Linked DNA regions of Desulfosporosinus acidiphilus SJ4. The protein of the gene in region 1 binds, or shares a complex with, the protein of each later gene. Links are inferred from orthologs where the notes say so. Each region holds a gene or a part of one and is shown on either strand. Other genes may lie near its edges.

Evidence for each region.
Region 2: the proteins of tig (region 1) and rpsG are in contact, whole or in part, in a crystal structure (PDB 3GTY), measured with the Thermotoga maritima proteins. The link is inferred for Desulfosporosinus acidiphilus SJ4 from one-to-one orthologs. Residues at the interface, in WP_004081061.1 of Thermotoga maritima: Glu122, Val124, Val129, Leu130, Tyr133, Glu188, Gly259, Ile262, Tyr263, Glu266, Ser270, Glu273, Gln274, Glu277, Arg308, Gln311, Ile312, Ser315, Tyr316, Glu325, Arg329, Arg336, Leu363, Phe366, Trp367, Arg373, Leu377, Arg381, Leu384, Glu387; in WP_004081843.1 of Thermotoga maritima: Lys34, Lys52, Lys55, Glu59, Arg62, Gln63, Glu66, Asn67, Lys69, Val71, Arg95, Ala109, Lys110, Lys111, Gly112, Arg113, Pro114, Glu117, Glu121, Ile124, Ala125, Tyr127, Asn128, Asn129, Thr130, Gly131, Lys135, Asp139, Arg142, Met143.

The regions. Positions count from the first base shown.
Region 1 is NC_018068.1:4,486,716-4,493,997, forward strand. Bases 1,295-4,281 are described here. They hold tig (trigger factor), read right to left. Parts: upstream 3,437-4,281; coding sequence 2,153-3,436; downstream 1,295-2,152. Other genes in these bases: clpX (ATP-dependent Clp protease ATP-binding subunit ClpX), read right to left, coding at 1,295-2,111; DESACI_RS20670 (polysaccharide deacetylase family protein), read right to left, coding at 3,760-4,281. Outside these bases: ATP-dependent protease LonB, read right to left, coding at 1-661; more of clpX, read right to left, coding at 846-1,294; more of DESACI_RS20670, read right to left, coding at 4,282-5,070; DESACI_RS20675 (MGDG synthase family glycosyltransferase), read right to left, coding at 5,110-6,261; DESACI_RS20680 (DUF421 domain-containing protein), read left to right, coding at 6,447-7,127; DESACI_RS20685 (DUF4363 family protein), read left to right, coding at 7,149-7,282. UniProt on the Bacillus subtilis protein: Involved in protein export. Acts as a chaperone by maintaining the newly synthesized protein in an open conformation. Functions as a peptidyl-prolyl cis-trans isomerase.
Region 2 is NC_018068.1:494,682-501,897, reverse strand. What follows is about bases 4,296-7,216. They hold rpsG (30S ribosomal protein S7), read right to left. Parts: upstream 6,031-7,216; coding sequence 5,560-6,030; downstream 4,296-5,559. Other genes in these bases: rpoC (DNA-directed RNA polymerase subunit beta'), read right to left, coding at 6,902-7,216; DESACI_RS02365 (L7Ae/L30e/S12e/Gadd45 family ribosomal protein), read right to left, coding at 6,581-6,832; rpsL (30S ribosomal protein S12), read right to left, coding at 6,074-6,493; fusA (elongation factor G), read right to left, coding at 4,296-5,520. Outside these bases: DESACI_RS02405 (50S ribosomal protein L23), read right to left, coding at 1-185; rplD (50S ribosomal protein L4), read right to left, coding at 185-808; rplC (50S ribosomal protein L3), read right to left, coding at 832-1,461; rpsJ (30S ribosomal protein S10), read right to left, coding at 1,630-1,935; tuf (elongation factor Tu), read right to left, coding at 2,129-3,331; more of fusA, read right to left, coding at 3,442-4,295.

The DNA.
Region 1 (7,282 bases):
GATCCTCTGAACTGTAATAGGCACTTTCTAAAATTACTTTTCGGTCTTCCAAAACTTTTAGAAGCTTATTAATCTGGATCGGATGAAGTTCCCCTATTTCGTCAATAAATAGGATGCCTCCATGGGCTTTCGTGACAGCTCCCTGTTTTGGCTGAGGAATTCCAGCCAAACCCATGGCTCCGGCCCCTTGGTAAATCGGGTCATGGACTGAACCTATCAGAGGATCGGCTATACCCCTCTCGTCAAAGCGAGCTGTCGCCCCGTCAATCTCAGTGAAACAGGCACTCTCTTTAAAAGGAGAAAGGGGATTTTTCTTGGCCTCTTCTAAAATTAAACGAGCAGCTGCAGTTTTACCGATACCCGGAGCCCCATAGATCAAAACATGCTGGGGATTGGGACCGCAAAGCGCAGCTCTTAACGCCTTGATACCCTCTTTTTGACCGATAATCTCTTCGAAATGAATAGGACGAGTTTTTTCGGCTAAAGGAGTTGTTAAAGCGATTTTACGCATCTTTTGCAGCCTCTCAAGTTCTTTACGTGATTCGCGTTCAACGGAGATTTTATTACCCTGTTGCGATTTGAGCATTCCCCAAAAATACAGCCCGATGACAACAGCAAAAACCAACTGAACGACCATAACTATTCCGCCCAGTCCATTCATACACTCATTTCCTCTCAGTTTTTTCTCCCTTTTAGTATTGCCAGCAGATTTAAATTAAAAACATTTAATTTCACAAAGATAGAGAGAAAACTAAAAGGCTGCAACAAAACCAAAATCTACAGGTTTTGTTGCAGCCCACGTATTAATCGTTCATATTTGTTGCTCAGGCTTCAGGCTTCAAAGTTCAGGCAGATTCTTCCTTCTTGCCTTTTTTAACCTTATCAGCCATAACCAACATCGGCTCTTCCTTCTTCTGAACTACTTCTTGGGTTACTACGCATTTGGTTACATCAGTGCGGGAAGGCAAATCGTACATAACATTAAGCATAAGCTCTTCCACGATAGCTCTTAATCCCCGTGCACCGGTATTGCGGCGAATCGCCTCAGAGGCAATGGATGTAAGGGCCGAGTCTTTAAATTCCAAAGTTACGCCGTCTAATTCCATAAGCTTCTGATACTGTTTAACCAGAGCATTTTTAGGTTCAGTCAGGATTCTGACTAAGGCAGATTCATCCAGCGCATCCAAGGTCACAATGATGGGGAGACGTCCAACAAACTCGGGGATAAGCCCATACTTTTGCAAGTCCGCAGGCAAAATTCCTTTGAGAACTTCCCCGATTTTCAAATCCTTTTTGTTTTGGATATCGGCCCCAAAACCCATGGTCTTTTCACCGGTACGATTCTTGATGATCTTTTCGATTCCATCAAAAGCCCCGCCGACGATGAAGAGGATATTTGTGGTATCCAACTGAATAAATTCCTGATGAGGATGTTTCCGCCCACCTTGTGGAGGTACACTGGCGACTGTTCCTTCGAGAATCTTCAGTAAGGCTTGCTGAACTCCTTCTCCTGATACATCCCTGGTAATGGAAGGGTTTTCTGATTTGCGGGCAATTTTATCGATTTCGTCAATATAGACAATACCTTTTTCTGCCTTTTCAACATCATAATCAGCTGCTTGGATTAATTTTAAGAGAATATTTTCGACATCCTCGCCTACATAACCAGCTTCTGTAAGCGATGTGGCATCAGCGATAGCAAAGGGAACATTAAGAACCTTAGCCAGAGTCGAGGCCAGCAAAGTTTTTCCCGAACCAGTGGGGCCAAGCATAATAATATTGGATTTCTGCAATTCCACATCATCAATCTTCATACCAAGATTAATACGCTTGTAATGATTGTATACCGCTACGGAAAGTGCCTTTTTCGCTTCTTCTTGACCAATAACATATTGATCAATAATCGCCCGGATTTCCTTAGGCTTTAAGATCTCTCCGATCTCAACTCCCAAATCGTCTGTGAGCTCTTCCTCAATAATTTCATTACAAAGTTCAATACATTCATCGCAGATATAAACGCCCGGGCCGGCAACCAGTTTCTTGACTTGCTCCTGGGTTTTACCGCAAAATGAACACTTTAGTTGATTTTTGTCGTCGGTGTACTTTGCCATCCTCTCACCTCTATACCTCAGAATTTCCCTCTAAGGCGTAGTTAGGCATTCTGTTCTACTAAAAAGTTGACGGTCTTCTCTTGAATCAAACTTTGTTTATAGAACTCCATCTGTCCACGCTCTAGAAGGGATTGTTTGAGCAATGCAGGGTCTTGTTTAAAACGCTCACTAAGATTTTTGAGTCCTTCATTTACTTCGTCTTCAGTGACCGTAATTCCTTCTGCTTTTGCTACAGCTTCTAAAACTAAATCTCTTTTAACGCTTTCCACGGCCTGAGGACGTAATCGTTCCCGCATGATTTCCTCTGAAGAGTTCGTAAACTGATAGTACTGATCCATGTTCATTCCCTGCTGAATGAGGCTGGTATTCAATTCCTCGAACATCTCATCAATTCGTTGCGTAAACATCGCTTCTGGAATTTCAACACTGGCGTTGTCTACCACTTTCGTAATAATCGCTTTTAGGTGATCATCTTTTACTTTTGATTCAGCGATCTTCATTAATTTATTCCGCAAATCGTTTTTCAATTCATCAAGAGTATCAAATTCACTAACATCTTTTGCAAATTCATCATCTAAAGGCGAAAGCTCTTTACGTTGGACTTTTTTAACATTGCATTTAAAAACAGCTTTTTGCCCTGCTAGCTCTGCACTATGATATTCATCAGGGAAGGTAACGTTGACATCAATCTCCTTACCAACCTCAGCACCTATGAGACCTTCTTCAAAACCAGGAATAAAGGTCCCTGAACCAATGACAAGCTCATAATTCTCAGCCTTGCCGCCCGCAAAGGGAACATCATTGGTGAAGCCCTCAAAGTCAAGGGTCACAATATCCCCATCTTCAATTTTACCATCTTCTATGCTTAAGAGTCTAGCATGCTGTTGTTGTCTGCCCTTTAATTCTTCCACAACTTCTTCTTCAGTGACGCTGGCAACATCTTGTTCTATTTCTAAGCCTTTATAATCGCCTAAAATGACTTCTGGGCGAACGACGACTTTAGCTTTAAAAATCAGTTCTTTACCCTCTTCGATCTGAACCAGCTCAACATCAGGACGATCAACAGGATTAATTCCGCTTTCTTCAACAGCTTGAGCATAAGCTGGCCCGATGATATGGTCAAGAGCCTCATCATAGAGAGCTGCCTTACCCACTTGAAGTTCTACCATCCGGCGAGGAGCTTTCCCTTTGCGGAAGCCGGGAACATTCACCCTTTTAGCCAAGCTTTTTGCAGCTTGATCCACAGCTTGAGCGAATTTTTCCGCTTCAACTGTAACTTGCAAAGCCACTACATTTTTTTCAACATTTTCAACCGAGACTGACATATGTTCTCCCCCTTAAAACACTATTTACTCTATGTGCAAGGCAAGTTTGGGATACTTCAATAGTCTTGCCTTTTTTTCAAGACTACAAACCCCGCTTAAGCCAAATACATCCTAAAAAGTTTAATTTCAGACATTAAAGCTTAAATCTGCCTAAGGGGGAACATATCGTTCCCCCTTTATCACAAAGTTTCACGTAAAATGGGCATAAATCGAACCGAAAAATACACTAGCACATTATACCAGACTTAAGCTCCGTAATCAAATACAAGACATACAAGTTCTTAAGGTTTGCTCTTAGCTCCTATTAACGATTAGCTTAACGATTAGCCATTTGTCTTGCTATGTAATGTTTGACCCTCATTAACTGCCTTATTGCCAAAGGTTATTCCCGAGGCAGCGTAGGAAAGCAGCTTTTCTCTGCTAATCCAAACTAATTTCGTTTTGTTCCCTAAACGACCATTTTGTCGTTCTTTACCTTCCGGATGATAGATGAGCATGATCGTCCTTTGCAGCCAGGCAATACCCTTGCTCTTCCAAGTATCGGGCAAATCTTGAACCGTAAAGCCAAACCCTTTTACCCCGCGGTAGAGTAATGTTTCACCGATAAATACTTTTATGTTAGAGTATCCCGGATTATTGGCTATATATCGCGCCAGATCCGGAAATGATATCAGAGCTTTACGCATGGCCTTGAGCGCCGTTTTCTGGGCGTCTCGTCCTTTAGCCTGAAGCCGAATATTATCGATATGGATTTCTGCCACCGTATCGCCTTTCTGCGCTAATAAGGTTCCCTCTTCCGAGTAAAGTTCAGGTCCCTCATAGATCGTTTTTTCCAAACGGAAAATATTCGTATCATCAACCCGCTCTACATGATGTTGTTTAGCATAATGGTGCTCCCACTTTTCCCATAGTCTGAACGTTAAGCGTCGCCCCAAGGACCAATCGGGAAATTCAAGGGGAACAAAGGGCAACTTTAATTGCTGCGGGATTTTGTCCGCTATTAACTCCAAGGCCCTTAGGGTATTTTCCGGTGCTCCGCTTTCTCCGCCGCTGTCATGAAGGACGACAATGGACCCCTCATTGACCTTTTTTAGGATCCTGGCATTAATATCTTCAGGTGAGCGCCGGGCCTCCCAATCATGGCCTTCGGCGTTCCATAAGACAGCTCTCATGTTATGTCTTTTAAGCCACAACCAAGTGACGAGATTAAAGGTCCCCCACGGAGGGCGCATCCAAGTTATTTTTTTATCCATCAGTTGCTCCAAGATACGAACACTTTCTGTCCATTCCCGGGCTGTTTTCCATGGGGATGTAAACCAAGCATAATGATGAGAGAGGGAATGGACACCAATTTGATGCCCTTCTTTCACCATCTGTCGAATTAATTCCGGATATTTCGCTGCCTTTTCGGCAATTACAAAGAAGGTTACTGAAAGTTTGCGGCGTTTCAATACTTCCAGCAAACGTGGAGTGATCATGGGATCAGGCCCATCATCAAAGGTGAGTGCAACTCCCGGACTATATTGCCGCTTCCAGCTTCCAAAACCCAGGCGATGGAGAAACAAGTCAGGGATAATAGTATAGAGCGCCGCACATATCAATATGAAACCAATTACCATAACTGCCCAAAACATGTTCTATCTCCCTATCTTTCTTGATACTCCTTCCGAATCCTAACCAATCCTCTGGGTGCTGCGCCGCTCTTCCACAAGCTGCAGGATTCCCTCCAAGGCCCGTTCCGCTGCACGACCCGGAACAGCCTTCGCAGCTGCTCCGCGCATTCCTTCTAAAATCTCGGGACGTTCTAAAAGGGTAAAGACAATTTTCTCCAGCTCATCTTCGTTCTCTGCAACCCGGCCGGCGCCGATTTGCGCCAAATAGCGGGCATTCTCTTCCTCTTGACCAGGAATTGGTTTGAAAATTACTAAAGGAAGACGTTTTGTCAAGGCTTCCGAAACTGTCAGTCCTCCGGCCTTTGTTATGATCATATCCGCTGCACTCATCAATTCCTCAACATTGTTGACGAAACCGAAGCGTACCAGAGGATTCTTGTTATCTTCGACCAGCGAGTCCAAAGCTTTGTATAATTTTTCGTCCTGCCCGCAAACTACAATAGTCTGCAAAGGAACTGCAGCTTCCGATAAAGTTTTGCAAAGCCATTTTGCTCCGCCTAAAACTCCATACGCTCCGCCCATCACTAATACGGTAGGGAGCTTGGGATTCATATTTAATTTATTCAAGATCTTTTGGCGATCCAAGGTCCTTTCAAACTTTGGACTTACAGGAATCCCGCTGATATGGATGGATTGGGGATTAATTCCTCGAGCTACTAACCCTTCATAAACCCCTTCACATCCTACAATGTAATGATCTACCCCGGGGTGAATCCACTGACTATGCACCGCATAATCCGTGACCACCGTCACCAAGGGAACATTTAACACTCCCCTGAGTCTTTGTTGTGCTAAAACGCCCGCAACCGTCGGATAGGTGCAAATTACGAGGTCAGGCTGTAAAACCTGAATAAATCTCACGAATTCCCGTCGCCCTAAACCATTCAGAAAGCGCTGAAATAAGGAACCCGGAGGGATCTTCGAAGTGCGGTAATAAAACTTGCCCCATAGTCTGGGAGTATGTTTAATAAGTTCAATATAAGTATTTTTAACCACTGAATTAAATGTCTTGCTCAAAAAAGCGCCAAAGTCCAGGTGGGTAATCTTAACGTTCGGGTCCTTAGCTCGCAGAGCTTCTATAATTGCATCTGCGGCTCGAACATGCCCGGCGCCAAATGACGCCGAAAAAATCAGCACATTTAAGTGTTCCACGAACAAACCTCCTTGTGAACTATGTTTAATTCTTTTGACCATTATAGCGTGAAATTGGCAATTCGCCAAATTATGGAGAACCCAATGAATCGAAGGGATAACTCACAATCTTTGAGGGAACTATACTTTAGCAAATAATTCCGTCGATCCAAGCGTGAGAAATCTATCCAAAAAGGAGTAGGAAAATGATCATCGTCGTGCTCAGAACTCTTATACTGTATGCCTTGGTTATTATAGCCCTTCGCCTTATGGGAAAACGGGAAATCGGTCAGTTGCAGCCTTTTGAACTGGTTGTTATTATTATGATTTCCGAACTGGCTGCCATTCCAAGCGAAAATATCGGTATTCCCCTTCTCAGCGGTATTATACCCATTTTAGTTCTGCTCTTAACTGGCATAACATTGGCTTGGATTTCCTTAAAAAGCGAACGTGCCAGAGCAATTATTTGCGGCACACCCAGCGTCCTTATTGAGCGGGGAAAAATCATAGAAGATGAACTTAGAAAAAATCGTTATAGTCTCACTGATTTGCTGGAAGAGCTGCGTATTAAAAATGTACCAAACATCGCTGAAGTCGAATTTGCAGTTTTAGAGACCAACGGACAGCTGAGTGTTTTCCCCAAATCTCAGAATAGGCCAACAATCCCCAAGGATTTCATGCTAAAAACCCAATACGAAGGCCTGCCTCTGACAATTATCATGGATGGTGTGCTGAATCATAAGAATCTCCGGCAGGGAAATAAAGAACTAAATTGGCTTATGAATGAGCTGAAAAAACAAAAAGTTGACCGTGTCGAAGATGTTCTTTTGGCCTCTTTGGATAGCTCCGATACGCTGTTTGTTCAGGCTAAAAAACATCTTAACTAACTATAATCGAGGTGAAATCTTTTGCGCACCCTACCCACGATCTTTGTAATTGTTGTTTTGTTGCTTGGCGGTTCTTTTTTATCTTATCAATATATCCAAAGAACAACCCAAAACCTTCACTCCCAAGTATCTACCGTTGAACAATCTATCTCCAA
Region 2 (7,216 bases), 4.0 Mb from region 1 along the record:
TTCCCGCGAACATTGATGGTGTGAATGTCCACTACGGAAACCTTAAACATTTTTTCTACTGCGGCTTTGATTTCGATTTTATTAGCTGCTGGATTAACCCAGAAGGAGTATTTGTTTTCCTCAACAAGACCTACTGATTTTTCAGAGATAACCGGACTTTTGAGGACCTCACGTGCGTCGCGCATTACGCAAACACCTCCTCTGTTTTTGAGATCGCAGCCTTAGTCATGACAAGAACATCATGGTTGAGCAAGTCTACGACATTCATCCCAGCAACATCCATGGTGACTACACCCTCTATGTTACTAGCCGAACGGAAAACCGCTTCGTCAACCTCATCCGTGACAATCATTGCCTTCTTGCTGACTTGCAGAGCCTTGAGAAGTTTAACGATTTCACGTGTCTTAACCTCTTCCAATTTCAGAGCATCCAACACGATAAGCTGTTGTTCTATGACTTTCGAAGAAAGTGCTGAGTGTAAAGCCAGACGTCTAACTTTCTTCGGCAATTTAAATCCATACTTACGCGGTTTCGGTGCGAATACAACACCGCCGCCTCTCCAAACAGGGGAGCGTGAACTTCCGGAACGTGCACGGCCAGTTCCCTTTTGACGCCATGGTTTGCGTCCGCCTCCGCGTACTTCGCCGCGCAGCAGAGCTGATTGCGTTCCGTGCCGCAGAGAAGCTAATTGGGAAACAACGGCTGAATGAAGAACAGGAACATTGGGTGTAATTCCAAAGATATTATCACTTAGTTCAATTTCACCAACAGGTGCGCCTTGCATATTTACTACTTGAACTTTAGGCATTGCTTATTCCTCCTTTCTCAGTGCTACTTCGCCTTGACAGAAGGCTTCAGAATGAGCAATGATTTTTTCGCTCCCGGGACAGCCCCTTTGATCAAGATCAGGTTTTTATCTAAGTCAACTCGGATGACCTCCAAGTTTTGTACAGTTACACGCTCGCCGCCCATACGGCCTGGCAAAACACGGCCTTTGAAAACACGAGCCGGGCCTTTCGCGCCAAGGGAACCTGAGCGACGATGATATTTTGAACCGTGAGCCATTGGTCCGCGGCTGGCACCGTTGCGTTTAATCATACCTTCAAAGCCTTTGCCTCTTGAAGTACCAACGACATCCACGCGATCGCCGACTGTAAACAGGTCCGCATTGACTTCTTGACCAATTTCATAGCTGTCGATGTCTTCTACCCTGAATTCTCTGACATAACGCATAGGCTTCAAGTTTGCCTTTTGGAAATGTCCTTGGCGAGGCTTGTTGGTCAATCCTTCACGAAGTACAGAAAAACCCAGTTGAACAGCATTATATCCGTCTGTAGCAACTGTCTTCTTTTGTACCACAGGGCAAGGACCAGCTTCCACCACTGTGACCGGAATGACTTTTCCTTCGCTAGTGAAGACTTGGGTCATCCCTATTTTTTTACCTAGAATTCCTTTTGACACGAATGCCACCTCCTAGACACTTTGAAGTGCGCCGGATTACTCTGGTGCACGAGAGTGTCATCTTATTTATCTCATCGCAATTTTTCTACACGCTACCGGGCGTTTCTCGCGACAAGTACAACATATTATATCACAAGACTTATAATTAAGCTACAAAAAAATAAAGAATTAGAGCTTAATCTCAATATCAACCCCAGCGGGGAGATCTAAGCGCATTAAGGCATCCACAGTTTTTGACGTAGGCTCAAGGATATCAATGAGGCGCTTATGCGTCCGCATCTCAAATTGTTCCCTTGAATCCTTGTTAACATGAGGGGAACGCAAAATTGTGTAAATGTTCTTCTCAGTAGGGAGAGGAATCGGTCCACTGACTTGAGCTCCTGTCCTCTTTGCGGTTTCTACAATACGTTCTGCAGATTGATCCAAGGTTTTGTGATCAAAAGCCTTTAAGCGAATTCTGATTTTTTGGCTCATTTTAAATTCTACCTCCTTAAATTCCCGTTACACGGGTTGAGCGCAAAAATTCCCCAGGCAAGCGGAGTCACCTGCCTAGCAACCTTTTGCGCCATTCCAGATATCAGAGGTCAGATGGCATTCCTTCACCTGACCTTCACAATTAGAGAGGAAGAATCTCTTCCTCTCTAATTTAGTGTCTTTAAAAGACTAATTACTCGTTAATTTTGGCAACAATTCCTGAACCTACAGTTCTGCCGCCTTCACGGATAGCAAAACGAAGTCCTTCTTCCATAGCGATTGGAGTAATGAGTTCAACATCAATCGTTACACGGTCGCCGGGCATAACCATTTCAGTTCCTTCAGGAAGATCGATTACACCGGTAACATCGGTTGTACGGAAATAGAATTGAGGACGATAGTTGTTGAAGAAAGGAGTATGACGTCCGCCTTCTTCTTTGTTCAGGATGTAAACCTCTCCGGAAAACTTGGTGTGAGGTTTAATGGAGCCGGTTTTCGCTAAAACTTGACCGCGCTCAATATCTTTACGCTCAACACCACGGAGGAGTGCACCGATATTGTCTCCAGCTTGTGCTTGGTCTAAGAGTTTACGGAACATCTCAACGCCGGTTACAACAGTTTTACGAGCAGCGGTGCTTAATCCGACGATCTCAACTTCGTCTCCGACCTTCACTTGACCACGCTCAACACGACCGGTAGCAACGGTACCACGACCGGTAATGGTGAAAACATCCTCAACTGGCATCAAGAAAGGCTTATCGGTGTCACGTTCCGGAGTAGGAATGTAGGAATCAACTGCATCCATAAGGTTCCAGATTTTTCCGCACCACTCGCAATCGCGTTTTCCGCAGCCACATTGCAGTGCTTTAAGTCCAGATCCGGGAACGATGGGAATATTGTCGCCATCAAATTCATAAGAACTTAAGAGTTCACGAATTTCCATTTCTACGAGCTCTATAAGTTCGGCGTCATCAACCATGTCGGCTTTATTAAGCCAAACAACGATACTGGGAACACCAACTTGGCGAGCCAAGAGAATGTGTTCACGGGTTTGCGGCATAGGACCGTCAGCAGCAGATACAACGAGGATTGCGCCGTCCATTTGAGCAGCACCGGTGATCATGTTCTTGACATAGTCAGCGTGCCCTGGGCAGTCAACGTGTGCATAGTGACGGGTTTCGGTTTCGTACTCAACGTGAGCGGTAGAAATGGTAATACCACGTTCACGCTCTTCCGGAGCTTTGTCGATTTGGTCAAATGCTGTAGCTACAGCACCGCCGACTTTAGAAAGAACAACAGTGATTGCAGCTGTGGTCGTTGTTTTACCGTGGTCTACGTGTCCGATGGTTCCAACGTTAACATGTGGTTTTGTACGTTCGTATTTCGCTTTTCCCATGTTTTTCACTCCTTTTAAATATTTCAGGGTTTTTATAATTCAGCGAGGTACCGAAGTTCAAACCCTCTTCAAGCTTGAAAAGAATTTGAACCCCGGTCTTTAATCCTTGCTTACGCACCTTGACGTTTTGCTATAATGCCGTCAGCAATGGTCTTTGGAACATCTTCGTAATGGTCAAATTGCATCACGTATACTCCACGACCTTGGGTGGCTGACCGTAAATCTGTCGAATAACCAAACATTTCAGCGAGAGGAACAAAGCCGCGTACAACTTGGGAATTACCGCGAGCTTCCATTCCTTCAATACGTCCACGACGTGAGCTGATATCACCGATGACATCACCCATATATTCCTCAGGGACCGTTACTTCAACTTTCATAACAGGTTCCAAAATTACCGGGTCGGCTTTAGCGGTACCGGCTTTGAAAGCCATAGAGCCGGCAATCTTAAAGGCCATTTCTGAAGAGTCAACATCGTGATAGGAGCCGTCAACGACTGTAGCCCGTATATCGAGAGCAGGATATCCTGCGAGAATACCGTTTTGCATAGCTTCTTCGATACCATCGCCGATTGGGTTAATATATTCGCGAGGAATAACCCCACCAACAATTTTATTGACAAATTCAAAACCGGATCCTGGTTCCATAGGTTCAAATTCAACCCAGCAGTGTCCGTATTGACCACGGCCGCCTGACTGACGTACGAACTTTCCTTCAGCTTTAACCGCTTTGCGGATAGTTTCTTTATAGGCAACCTGAGGACGTCCTACGTCACATTGAACTTTAAATTCCCGCTGTAAACGGTCAACAATAATCTCCAGATGGAGTTCACCCATACCGGCGATAATTGTTTGCCCCGTCTCAACGTCTGTACGCATTCTGAACGTTGGGTCTTCTTCAGCCAAACGTGATAAGGCGCCGCCCATTTTCTCCTGGTCTGCTTTTGTCTTTGGCTCGATTGCAACATCGATAACCGGCTCAGGGAAGACCATTTTTTCAAGAATAATCGGCTGTTTCTCATCACAAAGTGTATCTCCAGTGGTCGTATCTTTCAGACCGACTGCTGCTGCTATATCGCCTGAGCGAACCTCCGGAATGTCTTCACGGTGGTTAGCGTGCATTTGGAGAATACGGCCGATCCGTTCCTTCTTACCTTTTGTTGAGTTGAATACATAAGAACCGGCGCTTAGTACCCCGGAATAGACCCGGAAGAAAGCCAGTTTCCCAACAAAGGGGTCTGCCATGATCTTAAAGGCCAAGGCGGAAAATGGTTCGGTGTCGGATGCAGTTCTATGATCATCTTCTCCGGTATCCGGATTAACACCTTTAATTGGAGGAACATCCAACGGAGATGGCATATAGTCAACAACAGCATCCAAGAGAGGTTGAACGCCTCTATTCTTAAAAGCTGAACCGCACAACACCGGAATAAACTTGTTGCCTATAACGCCGTTGCGAATACCCGCGCGGATTTCCTCTTCGGTTAATTCTTCACCTTCGAGATATTTCATCATGAGCTCTTCGCTGGTCTCGGCAACAGCCTCAACGAGCTTTTCTCGGTATTCATTCGCTAAATCCTGTAACTCTTCAGGGATCGCATTATGCTCTGCGGTTGTTCCTAAATCATCCGTGTAAATGATCGCTGTCATTGTTACCAGATCTACGACGCCTTTAAAGCTGTCTTCCACGCCAATAGGCACCTGAATCGGAACAGGCCTGGCACCCAATCGGTCAGAGATCATGGAAACACCACGGAAGAAGTCGGCTCCCATCCGGTCCATTTTATTAATATAAGCAATACGCGGAACCTTGTATTTATCCGCCTGACGCCAAACCGTTTCAGACTGGGGCTCAACTCCGCCTACGGAACAAAATACCGCTACAGCACCGTCGAGCACCCGCAGAGAACGTTCAACTTCTACAGTGAAGTCCACGTGCCCAGGTGTGTCAATAATGTTAATCCGATTGTTTCTCCATTGACAAGTTGTTGCCGCAGAAGTAATCGTAATACCGCGCTCTTGTTCTTGGACCATCCAGTCCATCGTTGCTGCGCCATCATGAACTTCACCAATTTTATGCACACGTCCTGTATAGAAAAGAATACGTTCTGTAACAGTTGTCTTCCCGGCGTCAATATGGGCCATGATTCCAATATTACGCGTATTTTCAAGTGAATTTTGTCTTGCCACTGCGATTCCCCCTTTCTGTCAAAATCAGTGTGCCACAAACTACCACTTGTAATGCGCAAAAGCTTTATTCGCTTCAGCCATTTTATGCATATCTTCCTTCTTTTTGACAGAGCCGCCTGTATTGTTAGCTGCATCGAGCAACTCAGCAGCAATTTTCTCTTGCATCGTTTTCTCGCCGCGCTTACGCGCCATAGCAACAAGCCAGCGGAGTGCGAGAGTCGAACGACGTTCTGCACGTACTTCGATAGGAACTTGATAGTTGGCTCCACCGACACGACGGGCCTTAACTTCCAAAACCGGCATTACGTTTTTCAGGGCATTATTAAAGACTTCCAGCGGATCTTTACCGGCTTTTTCCTGAATCATATCAAAGGCGCTGTAGCAAATAGCCTCAGCAGTCCCCTTCTTACCATCTAACATAATCTGATTGATAAACTTTGTTACTGTCTGGTTCTTATAAATCGGATCAGGCAGAACTTCCCGTTTAGCAATATATCCCTTACGTGGCATCAGTATCCCTCCTTTATAGCGTACTCAATCATCCTAAATCAAATTAGGCTTTTTTGGGACGTTTTGCTCCGTATTTCGAGCGGCCTTGGGCGCGTTTTTGCACAGCTGTTGTATCAAGGGCACCGCGAATTACGTGATACCGTACGCCAGGCAGATCTTTAACACGACCTCCGCGGAGAAGAACCACGGAGTGCTCTTGCAGGTTGTGACCAATACCGGGAATATATGCAGTAACTTCCAGTTGATTTGTCAAACGAACACGAGCAACCTTACGAAGCGCTGAGTTAGGCTTTTTAGGAGTTGTCGTATAAACCCTTGTGCACACCCCTCTCTTTTGCGAGGAACCGCCCGACGGGAATTGTTTACGTTTAAGAGAGTTATAGCCCCACTGTAAAGCTGGAGCTGTCGATTTTTTTCCAACTGAAGTACGACCTTTGCGAATGAGTTGGTTGATTGTCGGCATGTCTCCACCTCCTTTCTGATCAAATCAATATACAAGGAATTGCTTGCTTCAGCATTTAGCAAGCAATTCCAAAACCAGCACGATACATTAGTCTTCCAAGATCGCCGCCACCGCAGTACCCACTTCAATTCCGCAGGCATTGCCAAGTTCCTTCATGGTTGAGACTTCTATGCGTTCAACATTATGGGTCCTGCACCATTCAAGAATCGGACGTAAAACATGAGCTTCGGCATCTTTTGCTACATAAACACAACGAACCGTACCTTTTTCCAAGGCGCGTTGGGTTTGCTTTAAGCCGACGGTCTTATTTCTAGCTTGTTTAAAGGTTTCATCAAGCAGCAATATGCTTTCCTCCCTTAGTCACACACTATAGTAGTTTAGCATTTGCATTCAAACGTGTCAATAATTTCAAACCGGATTTGCATCGAAGGTTTTGATATTTCGATAGCGAGCCATGCCCGTTCCTGCAGGAATAAGCTTACCGATGATAACATTCTCTTTGAGACCTAAGAGGGGGTCCACTTTTCCTTTGATCGCTGCTTCGGTAAGGACTCGGGTTGTTTCTTGGAACGAAGCAGCAGACAGGAAGGAATCTGTGGCCAACGAGGCTTTGGTTATCCCCAGCAATACTGCGTGAGCGACAGCCGGTTCTCCTCCATTGGCAATTGCTTTGGCGTTCTCGTCCTGAAAATCAAAAATATCAATGAGACCGCCCGGCAGCAG